3 regions of the Arthrobacter sp. UYCu712 genome follow, and region 3 is predicted to be linked to each of the others. Evidence: predicted binding sites of a transcription regulator. Region 3 holds the regulator's gene; each other region holds the start of a gene.

Region 1 (3,253 bases), on a different contig from region 3:
AACAACGCCCGGCTCGAGGCCGGCGTTGAAGGCGATCTGCTTCAGCGGGGCATCGATGGCAACGCGGACGATGTTCGCACCGGTTGCTTCGTCGCCTTCGAGCTGCAGGTTGGCGAATGCCTTGGCACCGGCCTGGATCAGGGCAACGCCACCGCCGGCGACGATCCCCTCTTCGACAGCAGCCTTTGCGTTGCGGACTGCGTCCTCAATGCGGTGCTTGCGTTCCTTGAGCTCAACCTCGGTTGCGGCACCGGCCTTGATGACTGCAACGCCGCCGGCCAGCTTGGCCAGGCGCTCCTGCAGCTTCTCGCGGTCGTAGTCGGAATCGGAGTTCTCGATCTCGGCGCGGATCTGCGAAACGCGGCCGGCGATCTGGTCAGCGTCGCCAGCACCCTCGACGATGGTGGTCTCGTCCTTGGTGACAACGACCTTGCGGGCGTGGCCAAGGAGTTCGAGGCCGGCGGTCTCAAGCTTGAGGCCGACTTCCTCGGAGATGACCTGGCCACCGGTGAGGATGGCGATGTCCGCGAGCTGCGCCTTGCGGCGGTCGCCGAAGCCCGGCGCTTTAACGGCGACAGACTTGAAGGTGCCACGGATCTTGTTGACGATCAGGGTGGCCAGGGCCTCGCCCTCGATGTCTTCGGCAATGATCAGCAGCGGCTTGGAGGACTGCATGACCTTTTCGAGGACAGCAACCAGTTCCTTGACGTTGGAGATCTTGGAGTTGACGATCAGGATGTACGGATCCTCAAGGACCGTTTCCTGGCGCTCGGCGTCGGTGACGAAGTAGGCCGAGATGTAGCCCTTGTCAAAGCGCATGCCTTCGGTGAGCTCGAGCTCGAGGCCGAAGGTGTTCGACTCCTCGACGGTGATGACGCCTTCCTTGCCGACCTTATCCAGGGCTTCGGCAATCAGGGCGCCAATTTCGTTGTCACCGGCGGAGATGGACGCGGTAGCGGCGATCTCTTCCTTGGTTTCGATTTCCTTGGCGGAAGCCAGGAGTTCGCGGGTGACGGCTTCGACAGCCTTCTCGATGCCGCGCTTGAGCGACAGGGGATCAGCGCCGGCCGCGACGTTGCGCAGGCCTTCCTTGACCAGGGCCTGTGCCAGCACGGTTGCGGTGGTGGTTCCGTCGCCAGCGACGTCGTCCGTCTTCTTGGCAACTTCCTTGACCAGCTCGGCGCCGATCTTCTCGTACGGGTCGTCCAGTTCGATCTCCTTGGCGATGGAAACACCATCGTTGGTGATCGTGGGGGCGCCCCACTTCTTTTCGAGGACGACGTTGCGTCCACGCGGGCCGAGGGTGACCTTGACGGCGTCGGCGAGGATGTTCAGGCCCCGCTCAAGACCGCGGCGTGCCTCTTCATCAAATGCAATGATCTTGGCCATAACGGCAGTAGTCCTTTCGGGACAGTCGTTAAGAATGAACCTGGCTCCGGTGCCCGCGACGGACGATCCTTCCCCGGCGGCCTCTGTACGCCGCTGGGTCCGGGATCTCACCCAGCCAGGTATTTCTCTCGCTCCCGGTCCAACTGCCTGACTTCGCGACCGGGCGAACCGGGCGTCGTTTTAGCAGTCAATACGCGGGAGTGCTAAGTCAATAATTAGCACTCCCCCGTGGAGAGTGCAACCAGTGAGTCTCCCGTCCGGGCCCGGATCGGTTCTCTGCCCGGCTTGTGCCGCGGCACAATACGCTACGAGCGATCAGCTGCCGCCGCTGCGGGCCGTTTCGCTTCCGCTCATTGTGGCTTTGTTATCCGCGCCGTAGCCGAACACCGTGTAGTTGGCCGCCGTGACGTCGCCATTGGCATCGAAGTTGATCGGACCGGATTCGCCGTCGTAGTCGGGGCGGTTGCCTGCACGCAGGACGTCGACGCACTTCTGGTAGGACGTACACGCCGTGGACCCGCCGGAGGGCTGGGACCCGTCGGCGGTCTGCGGGTTGCCGCCCGAAACGGAAATCAGCCGGGCCGCGATGGAAGTGCCGGCGTCGTCCTCGGCAGCAGCTGCCGCGATGGCCGCGAGGTTGACCGCGTCATAGGTTTCCGCGGCAAAGGTCATGTCCTTCAGGGCCGGATCGACGGATACCAGCTCGGCCTGGAAGTGGGCTGACGGAAAGGTTCCGGGAAGGAGGCCGCGCGCCCCGTCGAGGGCGCGGGAGCCGAGGCCGGAGCCGTACTGGCTGACGGCGCCGTCGCTGAGGATGAGCTTGGGTCCTGCAACGCCCGCGTTGTTCAGCTCGGCGATGGCGCCCTGCGCCCCGTTCCGGGCGACGAGGACGACGGCGTCGGGAGCCGCCGCGTTGGCGGCCGCGGCCGCCTGCTGCGCCTGGCCCGGCTTGAACGCCGCGACGGCCACGGGCCCCAGGCCTGCCTGCTTGGCCGCGGCGCCGACGGCGGTGGAGAGGTCTTTGCCGTAGCGGCCTTCCTCGTACACGACGGCCAGCGTTTTGGCGCCGCCGTCCCTGGCGAGCTTGACGAGGACCGAGGCCTGCGCGACGTCCGCGGCGGACGTGCGGAAGTAGTAGCCGCCGCTCTTGTAGGAGCTCAGGCCGCTGGCGGAGTTTGCCGGGGAGATCAGGGCAATTTTGGCGTTCGCCAGCACGTCGATGGCACCGGGTGCGCGGCTTGAGTCGGTGGGCCCGATCACGGCGTCGGCTTTGGCGGCCGCAAGCTCCCTGGCCTGGCCGGCAGTGTCTTCGCTGATGGTCTCCGGCAGCAGCTCGACCGGTTTGCCTTTGTGCCCGCCCGCGGCGTTGATTTCCTTGACGGCAAGTTTCGCCGCCGCCAGCTGGGACGCGTTGAGGAAGTCCTGCTTGCCGGTGTTGTCCAGGATGAGGCCGATTTTCAGCGTCCCGTCGCCGCTGGCGTCCGCGCTCTGCACCCGGGCGGCGCCAGCGGGACCCAGGCAGCCGGACAAGGCCAGGACCGCAGCCGCGCCCACGGCCACGGAGCGGCCGGGCCGCAGGCCAGCCTTCCGGCGTCGGGCGGGGGTGTGACCGGCAGCCTCCTGACTGGCGTGCGCTGCAGCGGAGAATGCCACTAGGCCGGCCGGACACTTTCGGCCTGCGGGCCTTTTTCGCCCTCGCCTACTTCCAGTTCCACGCGCTGGCCCTCGTCGAGGGCGCGGTAGCCCTCCCCGACGATGGCCGACCAGTGCACGAAGACGTCGTCCCCGGAATCGTCCACGGTGATGAAGCCGTAGCCTTTTTCGGCGTTGAACCATTTGACGGTTCCCAGTGCCATGGAGTCCA
Region 2 (3,253 bases), on a different contig from region 3:
GCCTGGCGGCCCATGCTGCTCGCCGGGGCCATGCTGACCGGAGTGATCCTGGCCCAAGCCATCGGCCGGACCGTGGGCAGGCAGCGCCCGCCGGTGGACTTGATGCTCTTCGGGCCAGACACCACTTTCTCCTTCCCCTCCGGACACGTCCTGGGAGCCTGCGACTTCCTCCTCGTCACGACCTTCCTCATCTTCTCGAGGCGCCGGAACCCCAAGGCCGCCGTCGCCGGCTTTGGGGTCGCCGGAATCGGGATCTTCTTCGCGTCGGTCAGCCGGCTCTATCTGGGCTATCACTGGACCACCGACGCGCTGGCCTCGCTGTCCATCTCCTTCGTGGTGCTGGGCGCGGTGATCGCCCTCGACACGTGGCGAACCGCCCGCATCCCCGGCGAGCAGATCACCGGGACCCGCTCGAAGGCCGACACCAGCCAGGACTAGCCGCCCTTGCCCGGGCAGTGCCGGCGGTGCGACAGTGGGCCATGGCCACCGAAGACGACGTCCGCCAAGCTGCCCTGGCACTGCCGGGCGTGACGGAGCGGCCCAGTTGGGGCAGGCCCGCGTGGTTCGCCGGCACGCTGATGGCCAGAATCTGGGAGGACGGGGTCCTTACGGTCAAGACGGAGGAGCGCGAGGCGCTCGCCGGAACGGACCCTGAAACGTACTTCTGGACCCCGCACCATGACCGCTCGCCGCTGCTGGTCCTGGTCCGGTTGGACCGGATCGAGGCCGTGGAACTAGGCGAGCTCCTGGCGGAGTCCCACCGCCTTGCCGGCGGACGACGGCGGTAGCCACAGCCAGGCGCGTGTCCGGGTCAGGGCGCCGGATCGGCGGGTGTGCACGTGGCCGCAGGAACGCGCGCCCGGGCGCGTTTCAGCTCGCTCCGCAGCCGGGCATTGGCCGCTTCCAGCTCGAGGACCTTGGCCACCCCGGCCAGGTTGAGTCCTTCCTCCAGCAGTTCGCTGATCCGTCCCAGCACGGCGAGGTCCGTCTCGCTGTACTGCCGGGTCCCGCCGGCTGTGCGGTCCGGCCTGAGCAGCCCTCTCCGCTCGTAGAGCCGGATGTTCTGCTGTCCGGTCCCGACGAGATGGGCCACCACGGAGATCGCGTACAGGCCCACGTCCGTTCCGCGTTCCGCCATAGTGCTCCTCCGCCCGGTCCAAAATTCCCTGTTGCAACAGTTTGGCACTGGTGCTATAAAAAATCTATATTCACCACCACAGATACTGGTTGGATAGCGGAGATCACAGGAATCCCGTCAGAAGGAGTGGATCATGATGTTGATGCGTACCGACCCGTTCCGGGAGCTGGACCGCCTGACGCAGCAGGTCCTCGGCACGGTGGCGCGGCCCGCTGCCATGCCGATGGACGCCTGGCAGGAGGACGGCGAGTTCGTCGTCGCATTCGACCTGCCCGGGGTCAACGTTGACTCGGTGAATCTTGACATTGAACGCAACGTCCTCACAGTCCAGGCTGAACGGCGCGATCCGACGCAGCCCAACGTGGAGCTGATCGCCGCTGAGCGGCCACGCGGCGTGTTCAGCCGCCAGCTGATCCTCGGCGACACCCTGGACACCGAGAAAGTCAAGGCCACCTACGCGGACGGCGTCCTGACGCTCCGCATTCCGGTGCTGGAAGCGGCTAAACCGCGGAAGATCGAGATCTCCCACACGCAGGACAATCTGCACCAAATCTCGAAGTAGCGGGTAGCCGCAGGGCAACGGACCGGCGCCCGCCGTGGCCGCATTCCCGCCGCCGGGCGGTCCGACAGCTGTCTGCGCTCCGACACAAGGGAAAAGCACACTAGAAGGAGGCCAGCCATGAGTGCGTGGCGCCGCTACGATTCCCACGTGATGCCGGTCTTCCGGGAGCGCTTCGAGGAGCGGTGGGGCGAGGGGACAGCACCGTTCCTTGACCCGGAAGCGTACGAGGCGCCACTTCCCCGGGCGCAGTGGATCAACATCGAGACGGGCGCCGCACTCGCGGTGGTTCCTGTCTGGACCGCCGACGACATCCAGCACCGCTCGTTCGGCGTGTTCTATCTGCCGCCGGCCGGCGATATATGGGTGCTCCGGCCGGGGTACACCGGGTACCTGGAACCGTCAGTGGATGAGGCCGAGCACCTCCTCTCGCTGAGGAACGATGCCTTCAAGAAGGCGGTGGCCCACGCCAAGGAATTCCTCTACGGACCCGGGGGATCCATGTACTGAGGGCCGGGCGCGCCTAAAATCAATCAACTGCCTGAACTACTTAAGGGACACCACCGATGAATGCTTCCGCCAAGAATCTGGCTGCGCTGCTGCCGCCGAGTTTCACCCTGGGGGTGGCGACCTCCGCGTTCCAGATCGAAGGGGCGCTGGACGAGGATGGCAGGGGTCCCTCCGGCTGGGACGTCTTTGCGGCGAAACCCGGCTCGATCGTGGAAGACCAAAGCCCCGCGGTCTCCTGCGACCACTATCATCGGATGCCCCAGGATGTGGCGCTGATGAAGGAACTGGGGATCGATTCCTACCGGTTTTCGCTGTCTTGGTCGCGTATCCAGCCCGGCGGCAGCGGGCCGGTGAATCCGGCCGGCCTGGACTTTTATGACCGGCTGATCGATCTGCTGCTGGCCAACGGGATCAGCCCCATGGCCACCCTCTACCACTGGGACACTCCGTTGCCGCTGGACGAGGCCGGTGGATGGATGAACCGGGACACTGCCTACCGGCTCGGGGAGTTCGCCGCCATCGCCGCGGCGGCGTACGGCGACCGCGTGGCCCGCTGGGTCACCGTGAACGAGCCGGCCACCGTCACCACCAACGGCTACGCCCTGGGCATACACGCGCCCGGCGAAGCGCTGATGCTGAAGGCGCTGCCCAGCGTCCACCACCAGCTGCTGGGCCACGGGTTGTCCCTGCAGGCGCTCCGGGCAGCGAAGGTGGCTGGTGAAGTCGGCATCACCAACGTGTACTCCCCGATGGTTCCGGCCTCCAGCAACCCGCTGGACAAGGTCAGCGCCGGACTCATGGACACAGCCCAGAACCGGCTGTACGCGGATCCGGTGCTAGTGGGGAAGTATCCGGACATGATCCGGGCAGCCACGTTGTTCTCCTCGGCATTCAGCCCGTCCAGCGAGGACATGGAGCTCATTTCACAGCCGCTGGATTTCTACGGCCTCAACTACTACATGCCGACGCGGGTCGGATCCGGGCCCGGGGACGGCACCGTGCCGGAAGGAATGGCGGAGGCGATGGGGGACGACCTCAGCGGCACT
Region 3 (3,253 bases):
ACGGCGGCCACGGTCCCCGTGAGCCGCTTGCCGGCGCCGTCGGCGATGTCCACCGCCTCGCCCACGCCGAGGCGTTTCACCGTGACCGCGTGACGGGCCTCGGCGCCGTCGAGGACGAAGACGGAACCGGGGACCTGCTGGTCCAGGGTCCCCGGGGCAGTGAAGAAGACCGGGTTGCTCACCGCTACAGGTTACCGAACCGGTCCCGGAGCTTGGCGAAGACCCCGCCGCTCGCGGCGAGCTTGCCCTCCGTGAACTGCTCCCCGCGCAGCTTCGCGAGCTGGCGGAGCAGGTCCTCCTGGGCGGCGTCGAGCTTGCCCGGGGTCTCGACCTGCAGGTGGACTTTGAGGTCCCCGCGGCCGTAGCCGCGCAGATGGGTGACGCCGAGTCCGCGCAGTGTGATGATCTCGCCGGACTGGGTGCCGGCCTTGACGTCGATCTCCTGCTGCCCGTCAAAGGTATCGAGCGTGAGTTCGGTGCCGAGCGCAGCCGCGGTCATCGGGATGTTCAGGCTGGCGTGCAGGTCGTCGCCGTCGCGCACGTAGGTGGCGTCGTTGTTGACCCGGATCTCCACGTAGAGGTCACCGGCCGGCCCGCTGGCGGGTCCTGCCTCGCCCTGGCCGGAGAGCTGGATGCGGGTGCCGGTGGCAACGCCGGCGGGGACCTTGACGGTCAGCGTCCGGCGGCTGCGGATTCGGCCCTGCCCGGCGCACTCATTGCAGGGGTCCTTGATGACCGTGCCGAAGCCTTCGCAGCTGCCGCACGGGGCCGTGGTCATGACCTGGCCGAGGATGGAGCGGACGGCGCGCTGGACCTGGCCGCTGCCGCCGCAAATGTCGCAGCGTTCCGGGTGGCTGCCGTCGCGGCAGCAGGACCCGTCACATGTGGGGCACGTGACTGCCGTGTCCACCTCGAGCTTTTTGTTCACACCGAACACGGCGTCGCGGAGCTCGATCCGGACGCTGATCAGGGCGTCCTGGCCGCGTCGGATCCGCGACGCCGGACCGGCCTGGCCGCCGGCGCCGAAGAACGTGTCGAAGATGTCCTGGAACGCGAAGCCCTGGCCGGAGTAGCTGCCGCCGCCGAAGCCGTTGTCGGTGCCGTTCTCGTTGCCGGTGGTGTCGTAGACCCGGCGTTTCTGCGGGTCGGAGAGTACCTCGTAGGCGTGCGTGACGGCCTTGAAACGGTCTGACGCGTCCTCACCGGGGTTCACATCCGGGTGCAGGGTCCGCGCCAGTTTGCGGTAAGCCTTCTTGATCTCTTCCCCGGTTGCTTCGCGGGAGACTCCAAGAACGTCGTAGTGGCTGCTCAAAATTTGTATCTCTTCCTTTTTGTACTGCCGGTGGGGCACTGCCTGTTAGGGGCAAGAAGTCTGGTCCGCAGCGGCAGGTCCGCCGGCTGCGCGGGCGGTCAGGGTCCGAGGATCCTGGAAAGGTAGCGGGCCACCGCACGGACGGCGGCCATGGTGGTCGGATAGTCCATCCGGGTGGGGCCCAGGACGCCGACCTTGGCGGTGGCGTCCGGGCCGTAGCCGGTCGCGACTACCGATGCTTCGGCGAGGCCGTCGTACGGGTTCTCACGGCCGATGCTGACCGTCACGCCGCGCGGGTCCGCCGCCATGTCTCCGAGCAGGCGGAGCATGACCACCTGTTCCTCGAGAGCCTCCAGCACGGGGCCGATGCTCAGCGGGAAGTCCACGTTGGAGCGGGCAAGGTTGGCTGTTCCTGCCATCACCATGCGTTCCTCGCGGCTGCTGGTGGCCAGGGCTTCGAGTCCCCGGGCCAGCGCCTGCGCTGCGTTGTGCCGCGCCGGCGGGCAGCTGGCGACGACGGTCTGCAGCGTCTGCGGCAGCAGGTTCAACGAAGTCCCGGAGAGCCGGGCCAGGAACCGCGTGCGCAGTTCCGAGACGGCCTCGTCCGGGAGCTCCTGCAGGACATCGATCACCCGCTGCTCCACCTTGCCGGTGTCGGCGATCAGGACCACCAGCACCTTCCGGGGCGCCAGCAGGACAAATTCAAGATGCCGCACCTTGGCCCGGCTGAGGTGCGGGTACTGCACGACGGCGACCTGGTTGGTCAGTTGCGAGAGGAGCCGCACCGTCCGGTCCAGGACGTCGTCAAGGTCGTCGGATCCCTCCAGCAGGGCCTGGATGGCCCGGCGTTCCGCCGGGGACAGCGGTTTGACCGCGGAGATCTGGTCCACGAAGAGCCGGTAGCCCTTGTCCGTGGGTATCCGTCCGGCGCTCGTGTGCGGCGCCGTGATGAGGCCTTCGTCTTCCAGGGCCGCCATGTCATTGCGGATGGTGGCGCTGGACACGCCGAGGTGGTGCCGTTCCACGAGGGCTTTGGAGCCGACGGGTTCACGGGAATGGACGTAGTCCTCCACGATGGCGCGCAGCACTTCGAGCTTGCGTGGTTCGCTCACGCTCCACCTCCAATCGACTGTCCCGCATTCGGTGCCGCCCGGTCCGGGCGCGCCCGGCACGGGGTCCGCACAGGGCAGGGTTAGCACTCGACATGCCTAAGTGCTAACCAGTCTAATATGAGTCGCCGCGTTGTTAGCATTGGATTCGCTCCGGGCGTTCTTCCCGGGGCTGGTGTTTTCGGGCACAGCCCGCCGTAATATTCCGAACGCAAGGCAGTGTGTAACAGATGTCGTACCAGAACTGGGGCCCCCAGGACCTGTCCGCCCCCGCCAAGGCCGAGCTGCCCGAAGTCCCCGTGGAACGCGGGATGGTGCTCGAGGACGTGCAGTCGGGCTGGGTGGGCGCCGTCACCCGGGTGGAGAAGTCCGGCGGGATGTACGTCGTGGCCCTGGAGGACCGCCGGGGCAAGTCGCGGTCTTTCCGGCTCGGCTTCGGGTTCCTGCTGGAGGGCTCGCCGATCCGGCTGATGCCGCCGGCGCCGCGGCCCGCCCATACACCGGCGGGCGGCGGGCGCACGGCGTCCGGCTCGCTCCGCGTTGAGGGCCAGCGCGCGCAGGTCGCCAAGGCCAGCAGGATCTGGGTGGAAGGCAAGCACGACGCCGAGCTGGTGGAAAAGGTCTGGGGCGACGACCTCCGGGTCGAGGGCATCGTCGTCGAGCCGCTGCACGGCATCGATGACCTTACGGCGGCCGTCGCTGCGTTCCGGCCCGGTCCGGGCCGCCGGCTCGGGGTGCTGGTGGACCACCTGGTCCCCGATTCCAAGGAGTCCCGGATCGCCGACGCCGTGATGGCCTCCCCCGGCGCGGCCGGCAACGTCCTGATCGTCGG

Evidence for each region. The regulator HrcA, encoded in region 3, represses chaperone genes, less so after heat shock. The targets are predictions, from matches to a motif close to TTNGCACTCGNNNNNNNCGAGTGCNAA.
Region 1: the regulator HrcA is predicted to act here: its motif matches at 1,570-1,596, upstream of groL (chaperonin GroEL).
Region 2: the regulator HrcA is predicted to act here: its motif matches at 1,180-1,206, upstream of ABIB51_RS04945 (Hsp20/alpha crystallin family protein).

The regions. Positions count from the first base shown of each region.
Region 1 covers NZ_JBEPOZ010000007.1:66,689-69,941, reverse strand. Annotated here, with positions in the region: gene groL (chaperonin GroEL) at 1-1,389, opposite strand, end outside; gene ABIB51_RS09170 (ABC transporter substrate-binding protein) at 1,705-2,967, opposite strand; gene ABIB51_RS09165 (cold-shock protein) at 3,042-3,245, opposite strand.
Region 2 covers NZ_JBEPOZ010000003.1:255,935-259,187, reverse strand. Annotated here, with positions in the region: gene ABIB51_RS04960 (phosphatase PAP2 family protein) at 1-438, shown strand, start outside; gene ABIB51_RS04955 (MmcQ/YjbR family DNA-binding protein) at 480-788, shown strand; gene ABIB51_RS04950 (MerR family transcriptional regulator) at 812-1,138, opposite strand; gene ABIB51_RS04945 (Hsp20/alpha crystallin family protein) at 1,275-1,700, shown strand; gene ABIB51_RS04940 (hypothetical protein) at 1,818-2,207, shown strand; gene ABIB51_RS04935 (GH1 family beta-glucosidase) at 2,264-3,253, shown strand, end outside.
Region 3 covers NZ_JBEPOZ010000004.1:46,548-49,800, reverse strand. Annotated here, with positions in the region: gene ABIB51_RS05545 (16S rRNA (uracil(1498)-N(3))-methyltransferase) at 1-182, opposite strand, end outside; gene dnaJ (molecular chaperone DnaJ) at 185-1,312, opposite strand; gene hrcA (heat-inducible transcriptional repressor HrcA) at 1,411-2,424, opposite strand; gene ABIB51_RS05530 (DUF3097 domain-containing protein) at 2,652-3,253, shown strand, end outside.